Linked DNA regions of Siphonobacter curvatus. The protein of the gene in region 1 binds, or shares a complex with, the protein of each later gene. Links are inferred from orthologs where the notes say so. Each region holds a gene or a part of one and is shown on either strand. Other genes may lie near its edges.

Evidence for each region.
Region 2: the proteins of trxB (region 1) and trxA are in contact, whole or in part, in a crystal structure (PDB 1F6M), measured with the Escherichia coli proteins. The link is inferred for Siphonobacter curvatus from one-to-one orthologs.

The regions. Positions count from the first base shown.
Region 1 is NZ_PTRA01000001.1:2,210,962-2,220,639, reverse strand. The notes cover bases 2,793-5,657. They hold trxB (thioredoxin-disulfide reductase), read right to left. Parts: upstream 4,777-5,657; coding sequence 3,808-4,776; downstream 2,793-3,807. Other genes in these bases: C5O19_RS09135 (OmpA family protein), read right to left, coding at 4,976-5,657; C5O19_RS09145 (peptidoglycan DD-metalloendopeptidase family protein), read right to left, coding at 2,793-3,653. Also shown: ygiD (4,5-DOPA-extradiol-dioxygenase), read left to right, coding at 1-473; bacillithiol biosynthesis deacetylase BshB1, read right to left, coding at 653-1,372; C5O19_RS09150 (peptidoglycan DD-metalloendopeptidase family protein), read right to left, coding at 1,372-2,298; more of C5O19_RS09145, read right to left, coding at 2,580-2,792; more of C5O19_RS09135, read right to left, coding at 5,658-6,973; C5O19_RS09130 (7-carboxy-7-deazaguanine synthase QueE), read right to left, coding at 6,977-7,606; C5O19_RS09125 (FUSC family protein), read right to left, coding at 7,665-8,717; C5O19_RS09115 (glycoside hydrolase family 43 protein), read left to right, coding at 8,944-9,678.
Region 2 is NZ_PTRA01000001.1:2,359,925-2,369,737, forward strand. The notes cover bases 3,976-6,975. They hold trxA (thioredoxin), read right to left. Parts: upstream 5,638-6,975; coding sequence 5,314-5,637; downstream 3,976-5,313. Other genes in these bases: C5O19_RS09845 (aspartate aminotransferase family protein), read left to right, coding at 3,982-5,184; C5O19_RS09855 (DUF2461 domain-containing protein), read right to left, coding at 5,848-6,522. In the rest of the region: C5O19_RS09825 (ATP-grasp domain-containing protein), read left to right, coding at 1-516; C5O19_RS09830 (carboxylate-amine ligase), read left to right, coding at 715-1,815; C5O19_RS09835 (type 1 glutamine amidotransferase), read left to right, coding at 1,923-2,735; C5O19_RS09840 (hypothetical protein), read left to right, coding at 2,764-3,957; trpS (tryptophan--tRNA ligase), read left to right, coding at 7,164-8,132; C5O19_RS09865 (phosphatase PAP2 family protein), read left to right, coding at 8,226-8,774; C5O19_RS09870 (DUF2147 domain-containing protein), read left to right, coding at 8,771-9,190; C5O19_RS09875 (ribose-phosphate pyrophosphokinase), read left to right, coding at 9,301-9,813. UniProt on the Escherichia coli protein: Participates in various redox reactions through the reversible oxidation of its active center dithiol to a disulfide and catalyzes dithiol-disulfide exchange reactions.

The DNA.
Region 1 (9,678 bases):
ACTGGGGCCTGGATCATGGTTCCTGGACCGTCGTACGTCACATGTACCCCGATGCCGACATTCCGGTACTGCAACTCAGCATCGATTATAATCAGCCCGCTAGTTATCACTACGCCTTAGCTAAGGAATTAGCTGCCTTACGTAAAAAGGGGGTTTTGATTTTGGGTAGCGGTAATATGGTGCACAACCTGCGAATGGTTGCCTGGGAACACCTTAATAAACCCGAATACGGCTACGATTGGTCCATTGCCATGAATGAAGCGTTTAAAAAACACATTACTTCCGGCAATCATGAAGTGCTAATTCAGTACGAAAAGCTAGGAGCGGCTGCTCAGCTAGCCATCCCAACGCCGGACCATTACTATCCCCTACTGTACACCCTCGGGCTGCAAACATCAGCCGATGAGGTCCATTTTTTCAATGACAAAGTCGTTGGCGGCTCACTGACCATGACCTCGGTCCTGCTCACTTAGTCTTTCAAAAGCATTTTATTCAACTTTAGAATGCTTTTTAACGTTTCAATAGCGTTATAATGTTATATATAACATTAATGGTTAGCTTTACTTCTGATCCATAAAGTCAAAACGCCGGTGGCTTACAGTATGATCTCTGTAAACCACCGGCGTCTATGAAGTCTTATTAAATTCTACGCTTAAATCAGCGAGGACAGATTTTTTGCACCGATCTGGCGGTAATTAGTATACCCTTCCCCAAATTCTACGCCAATCTGATGTCCCAGCTCCCGCCAGCGGGCCACCAGAAAATCCATAAATTCTTTGCTGGAGATATACGAAGACGGTTCGTCGCTGTCTGGATTGAAGAATTGGCTGCGATAGGCCTTAATACTCTCTACTTTCTGTTGCCAGTAATCCGAAATATCGACGACTACATCTGGCTTAATATACCGATCCTGGATATAGTGAAAAACCTGTCTCGCTCGCCACGGAGCCTGGGGCGTACCATCCGGTTCGAACGTTTCGATGCGACGCAGACCACTCAGGAAATGAGCGGTTTCGGCCACAGCTGCCGCTTTTCCATGGTCGGGATGCCGATCATCGATGGCATTTGCAATCAAAATTTCGGGTTGATATCGGCGAATGACTTCCACGACTTTCAACTGATGAGCCTCGTCATTGACGAAAAAGCCATCCCGAAATCCCAGGTTCTCACGAGCCGAAAGGCCCAGCATTCTAGCCGCATCGGCTGCTTCTTGCAATCGAATTTCAGGGGTTCCCCGCGTACCGAGTTCTCCTTGGGTGAAATCGACAATCCCTACCTTTTTGCCATTAGCCACTTCCATAGCCATCAAACCGCCGCAGGACATTTCTGCATCGTCGGGGTGAGCGGCCAGCACCAATAGATCTAATTTCATCAGCGTATACGCAATTTTTGCCCGATTTGCAGTCGGGTCGTTCGTAATCCATTTAATTCTTTAATGCGAGCAATGGTGATGCCTGAACGTCGGGAGATTTCGTCCAGTGTATCCCCCTTTCGCACGGTATACCAATCCGTTTCCCGATATTCTACTTCTTCCTCTTCGTTATCGCCTTCCGCCTGCACTTCATCAAACTTACGACCCGTGACGTATGCAAATACCCGGGGCGTCAGAATATACTGATTGAAGCGAATGATGTTTTCTGGAAACGCAAAGATTTCCAGCGGATTAAACGGATGGCCTTCGTACCGTAGCTCAAAGTGCAAATGGGAACCTGTACTCCGCCCGGTATTGCCTCCTAAACCAACAATCTCTCCTGCCTTTACGAGTTGTTTGGGCTGAACCAGCTGCTTGGATAAATGGCCATACACGGTCTCTAAACCGTTATAATGCCGTACTACTACATAGCGACCAAATCCCCTACTATCGTAACTTACTACCCGTACCTGGCCGTCGAAGGCCGTTTTTACGGGGTCCCCGGTTTGCAGGTTCAGGTCAATGCCCTTATGCCAGCGAATTCGTCTCCAACCGAAGGCCGATGTGGGTCGACCCGTTTCCATGGGAGCTGACCAATACTGCTGACGAGTGGAGTCATACAACTGAATGGAAATAGCAGCATCAAAGTTCCGAATATCGTACCCGTACGGATTGACGTGGTGTTCATCCCACACGCGATACCGCTCACTGACCTTCGCCCAGCTTTCCGAATCATGCGGCCGAATTTCCTGAATCGTCTCCACCACTAACTGATCATTCTGTAATTGAGCAGCCACCATGGTATCCACTGCACTCCTAACCAGCGGGTTTAGTACTTTCTGAGGTTCAAAGGGTTGTTGCGAATGAAGCAGGGGAACGGGTTCCATTCGGGCGGGAAGGCTGGAAACGGAAGGGTTAACTTTAGCTTTAATGGATGGAGTTTTTTTGAAAACTCCCTTTTCCTGGGCGGAAACCGTCAATGCAGCAGTCCAACACAAGAAAAAAAGAACGCTTTTGATTGTATTTTGAAAAAACATCTGAACCTCTCAACAGGCGGCCCCGGAGCCGCGAATGCTACCATAATTCATAAATTCAACTATCCGGAAGGGGGAAATACTAAAAAACCGCAGGCACGCGTGCCTGCGGTTGCTGGCGAAAACCAATGGGCTTACTTAACCCGTAATTTCTTACCAATGCTCAGGTTGCTATTCCGTAATCCATTCAGTCGTTTCAACTGGGATACGGAAACGCCTGAACGGTGAGCAATGTCATACAGCGTATCGCCTTTACGTACGCGGTACCAGCGAATCTGACGGTGCTGTTTGGATTTCTCACCGGTGTTGTACTCGTACTGAACCCGATTTCCACCGCCTCGCAGATAATCCCACGCTTTAGAAGTCAGCAGGTACCGGTCGGACTTAATTACGTTTTCCGGAAATTTATAAACCTCTAAGGGGTTAAAAGGATTCCCTTCGTATCGTAATTCATAGTGGAGGTGCGGTCCGGTACTCCGGCCTGTGCTGCCCCCTAGTCCAATCTTTTCACCCGCTTTTACAAATTGGCCTGATTGTACTAACTGGGAAGATAAATGACCATATAACGTTTCTAAACCGTTATAATGCCGAATAACTACGTAGCGACCGTAACCACCGCCGTCGAAACTAACGACCCGTACCTGGCCATCAAAAGCGGCAAATACATCATCACCCGTATCCAGATCCAGGTCGGCTCCGGTGTGCCAGCGTCCCCAGCGACGACCAAACTGCGAAGTCAGAATCCCTTTCGTCAGCGGTGCTGCCCAGAATTGCCCTTTGGCATCGTCATACAACTGAAGCTCAACGGGCTCGTCGAAATCAAGTGGGTTGATATTGTAGGGATCAATCGTGTTGGGATCCCAGATGGAGAAGTAGCGGTGGGTAGTCACCCATACGCCCGCAGAATCGTCGTAAACCTGATCTTCCGTTTCCGTAGGAATTTTCTCGGTCTTATCGTCGATCCGTGTGGTGTCCATGTTGCTGACCACCGGATTAACGGGCTTTTTAGGTTCGAGTTGTTCCGAAAAACGTAAGTTCGATGTGGTTTGCTGCGGAAGCTCAAACTCGTTACCGGTTTTCTTGCTATCCGTCTTGGGCTTGATGCTGGGAGCTTTTTTAAACAGTCCTTTTTCTCGTTGGGCAAAGCTTTCTGTCGATGCAAAAACACAAATGCCACAAAAGAAAAGAGCGGTTACTAGTTTCATCATGTGTTTAGGTACGCCTAAAGGGAAGCCATCAGGGCGTCTCTGACGGCTTCGTATGTCGATCTCCAAAAAGAAGCGGAGCTTTTCAGGAGAGTTCTTGGCTCCGAAAGCCCCGCTGATGCTACCCAAGGGCAGCTGGAGTTACGTAAGATTAGTTTTAAAGGACTGCTGAGCCTACCGCTACGGCCGTTTCAACTTCAGCCAGCCAGCGTTCAGCGTCCAGAGCGGCCATACAGCCCGTACCAGCGGCAGTAATGGCCTGGCGGTACACATTGTCCTGGGCATCGCCACAGGCAAATACACCCGCTACATTGGTACGGCTACTACCGGGAACGGTTTTGATGTAACCCGTAGTATCCATATCGATGAAATCTTTAAAAATATCAGTATTGGGTTTATGACCAATGGCTACGAAGAAGCCCGTCACGCATAAATCCTGCACTTCACCCGTTACAATGTTTTTCACACGGGCACCGGTAAGACCCGTTTCGTCACCTAACAATTCTTCGGTTTCGGTATTCCAGAGAATTTCGATGTTAGCAATAGTCTTTACCCGGTTCTGCATGATTTGCGAGGCCCGTAACTCATCCCGGCGAACCAACAGATACACTTTCTTGCACAATTTAGCCAGATAGCTTGCCTCTTCCACAGCGGTATCGCCACCACCTACAACCACAACATCCTGACCCCGATAGAAGAAGCCATCACATACGGCACAGGCCGATACCCCGCGACCATTGTAGATGTCTTCACCCGGCAGACCTAGCCATTTGGCCGAAGCTCCCGTGGAAATAATGACAGCATCGGCACAGATTTCGTGCGTATCGTCTATCCAGACTTTTTTACTGGCAGTATCCGAGAAATCTACCTTCGTGGCTAAACCATAGCGAATTTCCGTTCCAAAACGACGAGCCTGTTTTTCCAGGTCCTGCATCATTTCGGGTCCGGTTACGCCTTCGGGATAGCCCGGAAAGTTATCCACTTCGGTTGTCGTCGTTAATTGACCACCCGGTTGAGCACCTGTATATAAAACTGGCTGAAGACCTGCCCGTGAAGCGTAAATAGCGGCTGTGTAACCAGCAGGGCCTGAACCAATGATTAAGCAATGAATATGTTCAGCTGACATAAAATGATGGGAGTAATACCTTAGTTGCAACTCGGTTGCTTTCACAAAAATTGCCAATTCGAGCCGGAAAGGCAAGATTTTTTTAAGACTTGCTGAAAATCAAGGTTGTCGGTTTTCAGTATTGGGCTCGCAAGGGTAACATATTTTCCGTAAAAAAAGGTTTTCCTGCTTCCAACAATCTTTCCGCCCTAGGCATTTCCTACAGAATCTTTACCTCAATCCGACGGTTCTGAGCCCGATTTTCCTCGCTGGTATTGGGTACCACGGGTCGGGTCTCTCCCAGCCCAACGGCCTTAACCCGGGTCGCCGCAATCCCATGAGCGGCGAGATATTCCATCACGGAGCGGGCTCGCTTGAGGGAGAGCTCTAAATTGTTTTTGTCTTCGCCTACATCATCCGTATGGCCCGAGATTTCGACGGATACGGAAGGATTTTCTTTGAGCAACCGGACCAGTTTTTCCAGTTCCGCCTGCGACTTTTCCTGCAAATTCCAGCGACCGGATTCAAAAAAGACATTTTTCAGTACTTCATGCTGGTCTTTTCGAATACTTTCCAAGGCCATATTGAGGACCTTATCCGTGCTTTTCCCCGAAAAATCGAAAGACAAACTTTTGTAGAGATACCCCGGACGATTGACAAAAACGGCGTATTCATTGCCATCCGTCAATACTACCGCATATTCGCCCGTTTTGGCATCGCTCCTTAGCAGGGCTTCGGTAGCATTGGTTTTCAGATTGATGACTTCCAGATTAGCCGCCAGCGGTTTTTGATTGGCAGCATCTACAATAGTACCCTTCAGTACATTGGCTCGTTTGAAACGGGAAGCCAATGCTTCCGGTACGTCCAGCTCCCAAAGTCGTGATTGATGGCGATCGGCCCGAATTCGTTCTTCCTGGGAATAATAGCCTTTGCGGCCATCGGCCGTGATGTACAGAGCGACCTGATCTTCGTGGGTATTAATGGGATAGCCTAAATTTTCGGGTTTCGAGAAACGCGTTCCGTCAAATTCGCTCAGCCACAGATCAAAACCACCCAGGCCCGTATACCCGTCGGAGGCAAAGAAGAGACTGCGGCCGTTGGCGTGCAGGAAAGGAGAAACCTCATCTTCGGTCGTATTGATAGCCGCCCCGGCGTTAACGCACGGTAACCAGCGACCCAGTGAATCCTTGCGACTCATCCAGATGTCGCGTTTGCCAATACCGCCCGGACGATCCGAGACGAAGAATAAGACCCGACCATCGGGTGAAAGCGTAGGTTGAGATTCCCAGGCTCCGGAGTTAACTTCCGGTCCCAGATTTTCGGGTTCACTCCACTCCTGCCCGTTTCGGTAGCTGATGTACAAATCACAGTTCCCAAATCCGTGGCGTAAGCGGCTTTGACAGACCGTAAAAACCAGCGTACGCCCATCCGCAGAAATACTGGAAGTACCTTCGTTCTCCGTGGTATTGATAGCTCCGGGTAGAAGGCGGGGTTTCGTCCAGCCAGCCTCTTCCGTATACGCGGAGGTGTACAGGTTTTCGTCACCATTTTCCTGTTCAATGCCAGTAAAAAACAGCGTTTGCCGATCCGCCGTCAGGACGGGAAAATACTGCGACTCGAAACCGTTCACGGCATCGGGCAGGCGTTTGACCTGAACCGTCAACGGACGTTTAATGGCTTCTTCTGAAAAGCGGCATACCTCCAGCATGCGGGAGGCCCGCTTCAAAGCGATTTTCTGGGCGGCGGTCGGTTTGGTCAGGGCTTGTTGACCCGTAATGTACTTTTGAAGTAAGGGAGTTGCCTGCGTATACTGTCCCCGACGCAGATAGTGACTGCCCAGCCAGAGATACGCCGGCTGCACTTCCGGCGACTCGGGTTTGAGCGTAATGGCCTTTTCGTACTGTACGGCCGCCTGATCCAGGTTTCGGTCGTACTCGGCTAATTGAGCGAGCCGAAAATACGCCTCCCCGTAGGATTCGTCGCGTTCCACGGCTCGCTGAAATTCTTTCCGGGCACCGGGTAAATCCCGGTTAGCGAGTGCTTTCTGTCCTTTTTCGTACGCGTCCAGAGCCCGCCGATCCTGAGCCTGAAGTTCTGGAGTCATCAGCCATATCCCATGCAACAGGCCAAGCAAGAGACCTCCTCGGCGTAACATGCGTTTCGTTTCCTGGGGAATACGGGTCCGACTGGACTCCTGACTTCGATGGATGGCGTTCATGGATTACGGAATATTCATGTACTTATGCGTTTGTAACGAAACCCGCCACTTTGGATTGTCCTTGACGTAGTCAATGATTTGGGGCAGCATCACGTCACGTTTACTCCATTCGGGTTGCAACAAGAGCTGGGCATCCGTTTGAAGCCGCGAGGCATGTTCCTCGGCAAATTCAAAATCCGATTTGTTATAGATAATTACTTTTAGCTCGTCAGCCCGCTCATAAATATCGGAATGCGGTTCCTTGAATTTTTTCGGGGAAAAACAGATCCAGTCCCAGGAACCCGTCACGGCGTACACGCCGGAGGTTTCGATATTGGTCTGGAATCCGGCGATTTGGAGAGCAGCGGTTAAGTCCGTCAAGTCATGCATGAGCGGTTCGCCGCCGGTAATCACGGCCATCCGTCCGGGGTACTGAAGAGCACCCGCAACAATGGAGTCAATACCAAAGGAAGGATGCAGGCTGGCATCCCAGCTTTCTTTCACATCACACCAGTGGCAACCCACTTCACAACCGCCCAGACGAATAAAATAAGCGGATTTTCCCGCGTGAAAGCCTTCGCCCTGCAGCGTATAAAAGGATTCCATCACGGGTAGTGTCGTAGCGGGGGTAAGCACTTGGGGCATAGTCATCATCGATTCTTTTCACAAAGATACCGTAACGGCGGTTGTCTATCCTAAAGTTCAGTTTTCTTCAGGAAGATTGTATCTGTTTTCGATTCCAAAACAGGATAAACGAACTAATGAACACCAGAAAACCACCCACCAGCGTAAATAAACTGCGTTCAATGGCCACCGTAAACGAATGCGTAGTTTGCTGGCCAATCAGCAGGATAATGTATATGGTCAGGAAAATACAGGCGACTGGATAATTGTGTTTAACGATTAACAGGAACGTAAACATGCACAGAATCAGTAAGGGCATGCCCAGGACGGGTTCGGGATGGAGCACCAGGATAAAACTCCCGATGATGCTTCCAATGAAGGTTCCCAGGATTCGCCCCCCCACCCGCTTGAGGGTATCGCTGTGATTGTCCTGCAAGACAATCACAATCGTCAGGGGAATCCAGTAGGCATGAAAGGAATGCGTATAGCTGATGAGCCAAACGCTCAGTACCAGTAGAAAAGCTAAGCGGAAGGTATACCGCCATAGGTCCGGTTTCAGTGAAGCCACCGACAGATCCAGCTTATGGGTACGCTTGCGGGCCCGGCGACTACGCAGTCGCATGAGTGGCGATCGGTTTTCAAAAGCGGAAGGCCAGACCCGCCACATCAGGGCCTGCAACAGGATAGCCAGAACTCCGCTGATCAATACGGCTACCACGGCTATTTCGTTGGCTTTGACGGCTAGTGAAAAGAAGTACAGAGCCGCGGCGGGGGCATTGATGCTTCGCCAGTCGTCCGGAAAAAAATGCCGCCAGTAGCTCAGGGCCACCGACAGCAGGATAACTCCCAGCACGACATTCACCCAATGATACGTGCCAATGATCCCCCAGAGGGTTGTTCCCAAGAGAATCAGCAGTACGTAGCTCAAAATCTGTAAGCGTTCTTTATAGGTACCCTTCGGACGCACATTCATCAAACACTGCATCACCATGACGATGAATCCGGCAAAAGGGCCGAAAAACGGAATCTGAGCGAGCAGCAGACCCACAAACACACCAAGGGTGGGCAGAGCCGCACTTTCGACGTCCTGATGGGTGATTTTTTTAAGAAGATTTTGTTTCGGTTGACTCGGGGTACTCATGGTTGATGGAATCAAGCAGGGTTCGCAGTGCTGACTTCCGGCAGAGGGCTCGTATGGAATTTCTTTTTAGCCTTTATGAACCCAGCCCGCCGGACAATCAGAGGATACGCTGACTCTCTAATGAAATCATACCAGTATCTTAGGTACGGAAAAATAGGGATTTCTGCGTAAACTTCCGTCCCCTTTAACAGAGGCATTCTCTGATTCATCGTTTTTCAACACATCTATGCGTACCCTTCTTAGTTGCGGCTTCTGGCTGTTCAGTCTAACGGTTCAGGCTCAGTCGTATCTCTTTGCTTACTTTACCGATAATGGTCAGGACGGCTTGCACTGGGCCAGTAGTACCGATGGCCTGCACTGGAAATCGCTCCGTAACGGAGCCTCGTACCTGACACCCGAAGTCGGAAAAGATAAACTCATGCGGGACCCTTGTGTCATTCAGGGACCGGACCAAACCTTTCATATGGTCTGGACCTCCGGCTGGAATGACCAGATCATCGGCTATGCCTCCTCGAAAGATTTAAAAAACTGGTCCGCTCAACAGGCCATTCCGGTCATGACGCACGAACCTACGGCCAAGAACAGCTGGGCTCCAGAAGTATTCTACGACGATCAGGCGAAGCAGTTTATCATCTACTGGGCTACGACCATCCCCGGACGTCATTCGGATGTAGCCGAGTCGGAACGGGAAAAGGGCCTCAACCACCGGATTTACTACGTCACCACCCGCGATTTTAAAACGTTCAGTGATACGAAGCTTTTCTTCAATCCGACCTTTAGCGTGATTGATGCCACGCTTTTAAAGAAAGGCAAGTGGTATTACATGTTCCTGAAAAACGAAAACCCGAAACCCGCCGAGAAGAATATCCGCATCACTAAATCGCGTAACGCCACAGGGCCGTACCCGACCGAAGTTTCGGCTCCGATTACGGGAAACTACTGGGCAGAAGGTCCGACCGCG
Region 2 (9,813 bases), 150 kb from region 1 along the record:
GGCGGTGGCTGGAAAAATGTCTATAAAGTAGATAATCCGGACCAACTCTTCCAGGCCTATGATGAAACGGGTCAGTTGGTCATGCTTCTGCAGGAAGCCATTGATTTCGAATCGTACTATCGTTGCTACTGCATTGGCGGCAAGCACGTCCGGATTATGCCCTACGAGCCCCGTAACCCCCATCACCTCCGCTACGCCGCGGATTTTCCGGAAAACCCGGCGTTGATGAAAACGATGGAAGACTACGTCCTACGTCTCAACCGGGCATTGGGTTACGACTTCAATACGGTCGAATTTGCCGTGCGGAATGGTGTACCTATTGCCATCGACTTCTGCAATCCAGCTCCCGATGCCGATGTATATTCGGTAGGAGAAACCAACTTTGAGTGGGTGGTCGAAACGGCCGCAGCCTATGCCATCGAACGGGCACTCACTTATGAAGAAGGCAAACTCAATTTAACCTGGGGCGATTTCACCAAAGCCGGCGTAACGAATCAACCGCTGACGAGTTTTTAAGCCGAGTTTGTGGAGTTTGATCGAGTTTAAAGTTCAAGTTAGATTTAAAGTTTGAGGCACGTTTGATTGTTTGAAACTGCCTGTGTATGAATCTTTTCAAACCTTAAATGTTCATCAAACTATTTCAAACTTTAACTCCTCAATCCCACTCAAACTTATCCCAGTCCACCTCTGTATCATTCCAATTCCTCAGCCCTTATGCCCGTATTTACCCTTGGCATTGAAGAAGAGTTTCAAACCATAGATCCCGAAACCCGCGAACTTCGCTCCCACATGAGCAAGATCGTGGATGGTGGAAAAATTATCCTGCAGGAACGGGTTAAGGCAGAAATGCACCAGGCCGTTGTGGAAGTAGGTACCAACATCTGTACCAACATCCAGGAAGCCCGCGAGGAAGTCACGTACTTACGCCGGGAAATCATGGAGCTAGCTGACAAGCAGAATCTGCGGATTGCGGCGGCGGGTACGCACCCCTTTTCTGATTGGGTAGATCAGCTCATTACGCCCAACCCCCGGTACGACCAGCTTATCAGCGAAATGCGGGATGTCGCCCGTTCCAACCTCATTTTTGGCCTGCACGTGCACGTCGGCATACCGAGCCGCAACGAAGGACTGGAAATCATGAATGCCGTCCGGTATTTTCTTCCGCACGTCTATGCCTTAAGTACCAACTCGCCCTTCTGGTGTGGACGTGACACGGGCTTCAAAAGCTACCGTTCCAAGGTATTTGACAAGTTCCCGCGTACGGGTATTCCCGAGTTTTTCAATACCGCCAACGAATACGACGAGTACATCAACTTACTGGTCAAAACCAATTGCATCGACGACGGTAAGAAAATCTGGTGGGACATTCGCCTGCATCCGCATTTCGATACGGTTGAGTTTCGCATCTGTGACATTCCCATGCGGGTGGATGAAACCATTTGTTTAGCGGCACTCATGCAGGCTCTGGTGGTGAAAATTTACAAATTGATGCGGCAGAATCTGAACTTCCGGCTTTACCGCAAGGCTCTTATTAGTGAAAACAAATGGCGGGCTGCCCGGTACGGAATTTCGGGAAAACTGATTGATTTCGGCCGTCAGGAAGAGGTACCTTACGAAACGCTCGCTCAGGAATTAATGGAGTTTGTAGACGACGTACTCGATGAACTCGGCAGTCGCAAAGAGGTGGAATATATCAATACGATTTTGAAGATGGGTACGGGAGCCGACCGACAGTTGGCCGTCTGGGAACGGACGCAAGACCTCAAAAGTGTAGTGGATTACATCGTCGAAGAAACCCGCCACGGGATTCGATAAAAGGCTGTGTTTTTGCAAACGTATACCGATCTTTGCCTTTTATTTTTCAGCTTTTTGAGCCACAAAAAGCAATAAGTCATTAACTACGAGTAGATTAACTTGGTTTTATGAAGCAGATACGGTTGGCCATTCTGGATTTATATAATGGTGTTCCCAACGAAGGAATGCGATGTATTCAGCAATTAGTACAGGAATTTTCGGAGGAAATTGGCGGCTGCGTCGTGCAAATTTTTGACGTTCGGCAGCAAGGTGAGTTACCCGCTTTGAACGATTTTGACATTTTTATCTCGACGGGCGGGCCTGGAAATCCACTCGAAACGGGTGATTGGGGTACGGCTTATTTCGATCTGATTGATCAGGTTTTCGAACACAACAAAACGCAGACTGCCAAGAAATTTTTACTGCTTATCTGTCACTCGTTCCAGATGGTGAGTCATCACCTGGGCATTGGTACAGTAACGCGTCGTAAATCGACCAGCTTCGGTACGTTTCCGATTCATAAAACGGCCAATGGCTACGACGAGCCGTACCTGGAATTACTCCCTGATCCCTTCTGGGCCGTGGATTCGCGGGATTACCAAATCATTAATGCCAACTTTTCGCGGATTGATGCCATTGGAGCGAAAGTACTTTGCCGGGAGAAAATCCGTCCCCACGTACCGCTGGAACGGGCCATTATGGCGGTCCGGTTTTCACGCGAAGTATTCGGTACGCAGTTTCACCCCGAAGCCGATGCCGTGGGGATGTTACGCTACTTCCAGCAGCCCGAGAAACAGAAACAGGTCATTGATGAGCACGGCTATGAGAAGTACCAGAACATGGTCGATCACCTCAACGATCCGGATAAAATTCTGCTGACGGAATCGGTTATTATTCCGACGTTTTTGCGGGATGCCTACCATAAACTGGCTGCTAACTAACCCCTACCGCACTCTTCACCCATTCGATATGATTTCAACGATTCGTCGGACCTACAATGCCGCTTTTTCGGAAGAAAAGTACCAGGAGTTTCTGGATTCGATTCACCAGGACTGGCCTAACCAACTGGAATTCCGTCTGGCCGAAACGCCCGTATTTGTTCCGGCTTCCTTACGCGAAAAGCTCGTTACGGCCTGCGAATCGTTTATTGATACCATCACCGCTCCGGATTTCAAAGCAAAGACCGAGGCATCTATTCCATCGGATCAGCGGGTTCCCAATGAAAATGAACATACGCATTTTCTGGCGATTGACTTTGCCGTATGCCGGGACCAAAACGGCGAATTAGCACCCCAACTGATTGAATTGCAGGGCTTCCCTTCGCTGTTTGCGTTTCAGGGCTATTTACCGGAGAAGTTTAAAGAGCACTTTTCGATCCCGGACTCGCTGATCTGGAATTTCGGCGGGTACGATTTCGAGGCTTATATAACGAAGCTTAAAGATCTTATTCTGGACGGCGAAGATCCCGCTCACTGCGTTCTGCTGGAAATCTTTCCGGAAAAACAGAAAACCCGCGTGGATTTTGCCGTTACGGAAAAGTTGCTGGGAATCCGGTCGGTTTGCTTTACCAAGATTCAAAAAGAAGGTCGAACGCTTTATTACGACCGGGATGGGGTCAAAACACCGATTCGCCGGATGTACAACCGACTGATTTTTGATGATCTGTTGCACTACCCCGACATGCCGGTATCGTATCAACTGACGGACGACGTAGATGTAACCTGGGTGGGGCATCCCAACTGGTTTTTCCGAATTTCGAAATACATTCTTCCCCTGCTGAATTCGCCGTACGTACCTCAGGCACGATACGTGAGCGATTTTCAGGGTCAGTTTCCCGAAAATCTGGACGATTACGTACTCAAACCCCTGTTCAGTTTCGCGGGGATGGGCGTCAATCTGCACCCAACGGCAGAATTACTAACCGCTCTTCATGATCCGGAACATTACATTCTCCAGAAAAAAGTGAAGTACGAGCCCGTCATTGAGGCTCCCGACGGTGGGGTGAAGTGTGAAATCCGGATGTTGTATGTTTGGCCCGATCAGGCGAAACGACCCGAGTTACTCACGAGTTTAAGCCGCCTGAGTCGCGGCGAAATGATTGGCGTTCGCTTCAACCAGAATTTTACCTGGGTGGGCGGAACGGCTTGCTTTTTTGAACCCTAACGCGGGTTTTGTGATTACCTTTTTATGCATCAACGACAGCTTTTCCTAAATCACCTTGCCCAAACGTCGGATTTTCCGCTGGCTTTGGAAATCGAAAAAGCCGAAGGAATCTGGTTATACAGTCCCGACGGAAAGGCGTATATGGATTTGATTTCCGGCATCGGTGTTTCCAACGTCGGTCATCGGCATCCGAAAGTGGTTCAGGCCATCAAACATCAGGTGGATCATTACCTGCACACGCTGGTCTACGGCGAATATGTACAGGCTCCGCAAGTCTTACTGGCTCAGGCTCTGGTCGAAACGCTAGCTGCTTACCATACGCCTTCGGGCTATGCGATTGACAATGTGTACCTGACTAACTCGGGTACGGAAGCCGTAGAAGGAGCCATGAAACTGGCGAAGCGGTTCACCGGTCGTACCGAAATCATTTCCTGTTTTAATGCCTATCACGGTTCTACGCAGGGAGCCCTGAGTCTGGCGGGAGCCGACTTTTTCAAACGTCAGTTCCGCCCCTTACTCCCCGATATCCGTCATATTCACCACGGTGTACTGGCTGATCTATCGAACATTACTAGGCGAACCGCAGCCGTTGTCATTGAAGTCATTTCTGCCGAGTCGGGCATTCGCGTTCCTTCACAGGAATACCTGCAAGCCTTACGCGATCGCTGTACCGAAACGGGTACGCTCCTAATTTTCGACGAGATACAAACGGGTTTCGGTCGTACAGGTTCCTTCTGGGCGTTCGAGCAATTTGGTGTTGTACCCGACGTTCTGCTGTCGGCCAAAGGAATGGGCGGCGGTATGCCCATTGGAGCATTCATGGCTCCGCAACCGCTCATGGCCGTCTTCAAGAACAATCCTATTCTGGGGCACATCACCACGTTTGGTGGGCATCCCGTCAGTGCAGCGGCTTCACTGGCTACACTTCGGACCATTCAAGAAGAAAACCTGTGTGCATCCGTAGCGGCTAAAGCCGAACTCTTCAAAAAGTATCTGGTACATCCCCGAATCAAGGAAATCCGGAATCAGGGTTTGATGATGGCCGTAGAGTTTGCGGATTTCGGCGAATTGAAAGCCATTATCGATCACGGCATTGAAAACGGGGTAGTTACCGACTGGTTTTTGTTCTGCGACAACTCCATGCGAATCGCTCCTCCCTTGACGATTACGGAAGACGAAATTCGTCAGGCCTGTGATGTGATTCTGCGGGCAATAGAAGCCGTATAAGCCGATAGACAGGTAGATAAGCGAATGACCCGAAAGCTTGTAAACTTTCGGGTCATTCGCTTATCTACCAACAAAAAAGGTTTGAGCGATTAATTCTCAAACCTTTTTCAAACGAACTCAAACTTTATATTATAATTGAGCAGCCAGTTTCTGAGCCAGTACGGGTTTGGGTACTGCTCCAACTACTTTATCAACGAGTTCTCCGTTTTTGAAAATCATCAGCGTAGGGATGCTACGGATTCCGAATTTAGAGGGCGTCGTGCTGTTAGCATCTACGTCCATTTTCGCTACTACGGCTTTGCCTTCGTACTCGCCAGCTAATTCTTCTACTACGGGTCCGATCATTTTGCAAGGTCCGCACCATTCAGCCCAGAAATCTACTAAAACGGGTTTATCAGAGTTGATAAGTTGCTCAAAATTAGAGTCGGTCGCCTCAATTGTCTTGTGTGCCATTTCCTTAATATATTAAAAATGCTTAGATGATTCGAAGGTTAAAACGGATTCGCTTCGTGAAAGTTCAACCAATGCCTAGAAACTTGCTCCGCTTGTCGCTTTCGTACAGAGATAGAACAAGGGCATTTAAAAATTAATTCACTAGAAGAGAAGATATTCCTCCGGTTTGCTTCCACTCAAAAATCTTTTTTTCGCATTACTTTTCAAACCTTATTCGTCGGTGCTTTCTTCAAAAATAAGGTTGAGAAAGTCCAGATACGGCTTTAAGATCAAACAACTTTCTTCCACCTTCTGGGTAAAATTAGGAGATAGCACTTCCTGATCGGTAAAGGAATGCGAAAAAAATAACTGCGTCCGACGAAGTAGCTCAATTTCAGGGTGATCTTTTGGATAGCCTTTCGGAGCGGTTTTCAGAGAGGTTCCTTCAGGTTCGCCAAAATGAGTTTTAAAAGCGGGAGCTTCAATAATGCCTTTGATTTCCTGGGGATTGTAATCAATTTCCTGACGGAATTTGGCTAACTGCGAAGGCGTTGATTCCCACATGCCTCCACCCAAAAACGATTTGCCGGGGGCTATATGCAGGTAATAATCCATCTTGGACGATTTACGTCCACCTTCACCAAAGCTGGCCGCCAGCCAGGTTTTATAGGGTGATTTGTCGGGTGAAAAGCGGACATCCCGAGCAATGCGATAATTACAGTCCTGGACGCGGATGCCCGCCAGATTTTCGAACTGTCCAATGCGATAAATCAGATCCTGAACCGTTTCTTCAAAATTTGATTTAACTCCCTCCCACTCTTTTTTGTGGATTTGGAACCACTCACGCGTATTGTTTTGAGCTAACTCTTTTAAAAATTTCAGGGTCGAAGCCGGAATTTGGGGCATAATGACTGGATATTTTGAATGGCTTGGTTTGCTTAAAGTTTGATAACGTTTGAAAAGGGTTGGAGGTTCGTGGGGAGAGAAAGGTAAAAAAGGTATTTCAATAGCGATTTTCTCAGAATAAGTATTTGCCAGCTTCGTCCCGCAGACACCACTGATCGCTAGCCTTTGCACATCTCAGTGACTAGTTACTGCGAAAGTTTTGCTCCTTTAGGACTTTGTTGTTCACCTACACTGGGCTTGGTGCTTCAGATAAGGCTATCGGGTAGCCCGTAAGCCTTCCGGGCGGGACCTCTCCACGCCTAACCATTCCATGGGGGCCATCCTATGGTGGCTCCCTCGGTAATGCGGTTACTTTGAGCCAGAGGAAGTGAGTAGTGTTCGCGATAGAGACTAAAAGACCAGCCTTCTCAGCAGCACGACAACCACACCTGCTATCTCCCTAGCATAGTTCCTACCTAACATAAGCTTATCTAAATCCTCAAAAAACAAATCCAATTGACTAGCCCTCTACCCCTGGTCTTTCGAAAAAGAACAAACATCCCGGTACTTATTTTTGATTGCGGATCGTAGATTGCAGTTTTGCAGTAAAATTAGAAAGCTCTTTTTACGGGCAAACGTCACAATCAATCCTTTCATTTCTGATGGCTCGCATCCTTACGGGTATCCAAAGTTCCGGACTTCCTCACCTGGGAAATATTCTGGGTGCTATTCTCCCTTCGATTGAACTCTCGCAGGAACCGGCCAATGAATCTTTCTTTTTCATTGCCGATTTACACTCGCTGACTTCACTAAAAGACGGTGAAGCCCGTCGCCAATATACGTACGCCATCGCTGCCGCCTGGCTGGCCTGTGGCTTTGATACAGAAAAAAATGTCTTTTTCCGGCAATCACGAATCCCGGAACATACGGAACTAGCCTGGTATCTGGAGTGCTTCACGCCCTACCCGATGCTGGCCAATGCCCACTCATTTAAAGACAAATCGGAAAATCTCTCCGACGTAAACTCTGGGCTGTTCGTTTATCCGGTCTTGCAGGCCGCCGACATCGTCCTGTACGATGCCGAGCTGGTACCCGTGGGTAAAGACCAGCGACAACACCTGGAAATGTCGCGGGATATTGCCTCTTCGTTTAACCATCGCTACGGGGATATTCTAGTTTTACCCGAAGCCCGGATCAGCGAAAAAGTCATGACGATTCCGGGTACGGACGGTCGGAAGATGTCGAAGTCGTACAACAACTACATCAATATTTTCCTGCCCGAAAAAGAGCTTCGCAAGTCCGTCATGAGTATCGTAACAGATTCGACGCCGCTGGAAGAACCCAAGAAAACGGAAGGCGATACAACATTCACGTTGTATTCACTCTTGGCGACGCCCGAAGAAACCGAACAGATGCGGCAAAACTACGCCGGCGGCAATTACGGCTACGGTCACGCCAAACAGGCCTTGTACGAACTGATTCTGAAACGCTTTGCTACCGAGCGGGAGCGTTTCTCCTATTACATGCAAAATCCCGAAGAGCTGGAAAAAGCTCTAAGCATGGGAGAAGAAAAAGCCAAGGTTATTGCCCAGCAAACCATCAAGCGGGTTCGGGAAGTACTGGGTTTTTAAACCTTAGTACTTCTAGGCATCCCTTCTTCGTTCACTTCCCGAAGGCAACGCCGCTTTCGGGAAGTTTGTTTATCCGTTTGATCAACGCCCCTTATGCTTAACCAACTCGATACGGAATTATTTCTGGCCCTTAACGGAGCCCATGCCACCTGGCTCGATCACGCCATGTACTGGATTTCCGATCAGGAGTTCTGGTACCCCTTCTACGGGTTGATTTTAGCCTGGCTTTTCTGGCGTTTCAAAAAGAAAGCCATCGGCGTAGTACTCGCCTGCGTAGCGACCATTGCCTTAGGGGATCAGTTTACCAGCAGCGTACTCAAGCCCTGGGTGGCCCGGCTGCGGCCCTGTCACGAACCCTCCATCGAGCGAATGGTTCACGTCGTGTGGGAATGCGGTGGCCAGTACGGCTTTGCCTCCAGTCACGCCGCCAATACGTTTGGTTTTGTAATGGTCCTGACTATCCTGTTTGGCAAAGAACATCCCTGGATTAAATGGCTGTTTGTTTGGGCAGCTCTCGTCTCGTACAGCCGCATTTATGTGGGGGCCCACTACCCGCTCGACGTACTGACCGGAGCCGCCGTAGGCATACTTTTTGCTTTTCTGGTTACGTTGATTTACAAAAAACTCTCCGTTCAACGATGAAAATGCTACTAACAGGCCTTTTGTACTTTTCCGTTTTGCTCTCGGCATGGGCCGCCGATATTGAAGGGGTCTGGTTCAATGAAGAAAAAACCTCAAAAATTCAGATTTACAAGCAGGGTGACCAGTACTTTGGAAAGATCATCTGGATTAAGGAAGTACAGGCTAATCAACCCAAAAAGGATGTCAATAATCCCGACGAGAAACTACGAAATCGAACATTGATGGGCCTGGTTATTCTCTCTAATTTCAAATCTGATGGCGAAAAAGTCTGGTCGGGTGGAAAAATTTATGATCCCCGAAACGGAAAGACCTATTCCTGCAGAATCACTAAAGTTTCGGATCGCGAATTAGCCGTTCGCGGTTACATTGGTACACCCATGTTAGGCCGTACCACAACCTTCACAAAAGCCGAATAATTGGCTTTTCAGCTCCCCGACCGGTTGACTAAAAACAAGCTTTTTTTAAGTCAACCGGTTTTTTCGTTCGTTTTTTTTCTACCTTTGCGGCTCAATTTCCAAGGAGACCGATGGCTTCCAATCCGGTAAAAATTTTCTCAGGCAGTTCCAGTCAATATCTAGCCCAAAAAATTGCCCGTTTCTACGGCAAAGATTTGGGAACCGTCACCGTGCAACGTTTTGCCGACGGTGAAATGTCCCCGAGTTTCGACGAATCCATTCGGGGTTGCGATGTATTTCTCATCCAGAGCACGTTCACACCAGCCGAAAACCTGATGGAACTGTTGCTGATGATCGACGCGGCCCGCCGGGCTTCCGCTCACTACGTAACCGTAGTGATTCCGTACTTCGGCTATTCTCGCCAGGACCGGAAAGACAAGCCACGGGTTTCTATCGGTTCCAAGCTGGTGGCGAACCTGCTGACAGCGGCCGGAGCTGATCGTCTGATTACGATGGATTTACACGCGGGGCAAATTCAGGGATTCTTCGATTTTCCGGTGGATCATCTGGAAGGGGCGTCCATTTTCGTTCCGTACATCCGCTCGAAAAACCTGGATAATCTGGTGTTTGCTTCTCCTGACGTG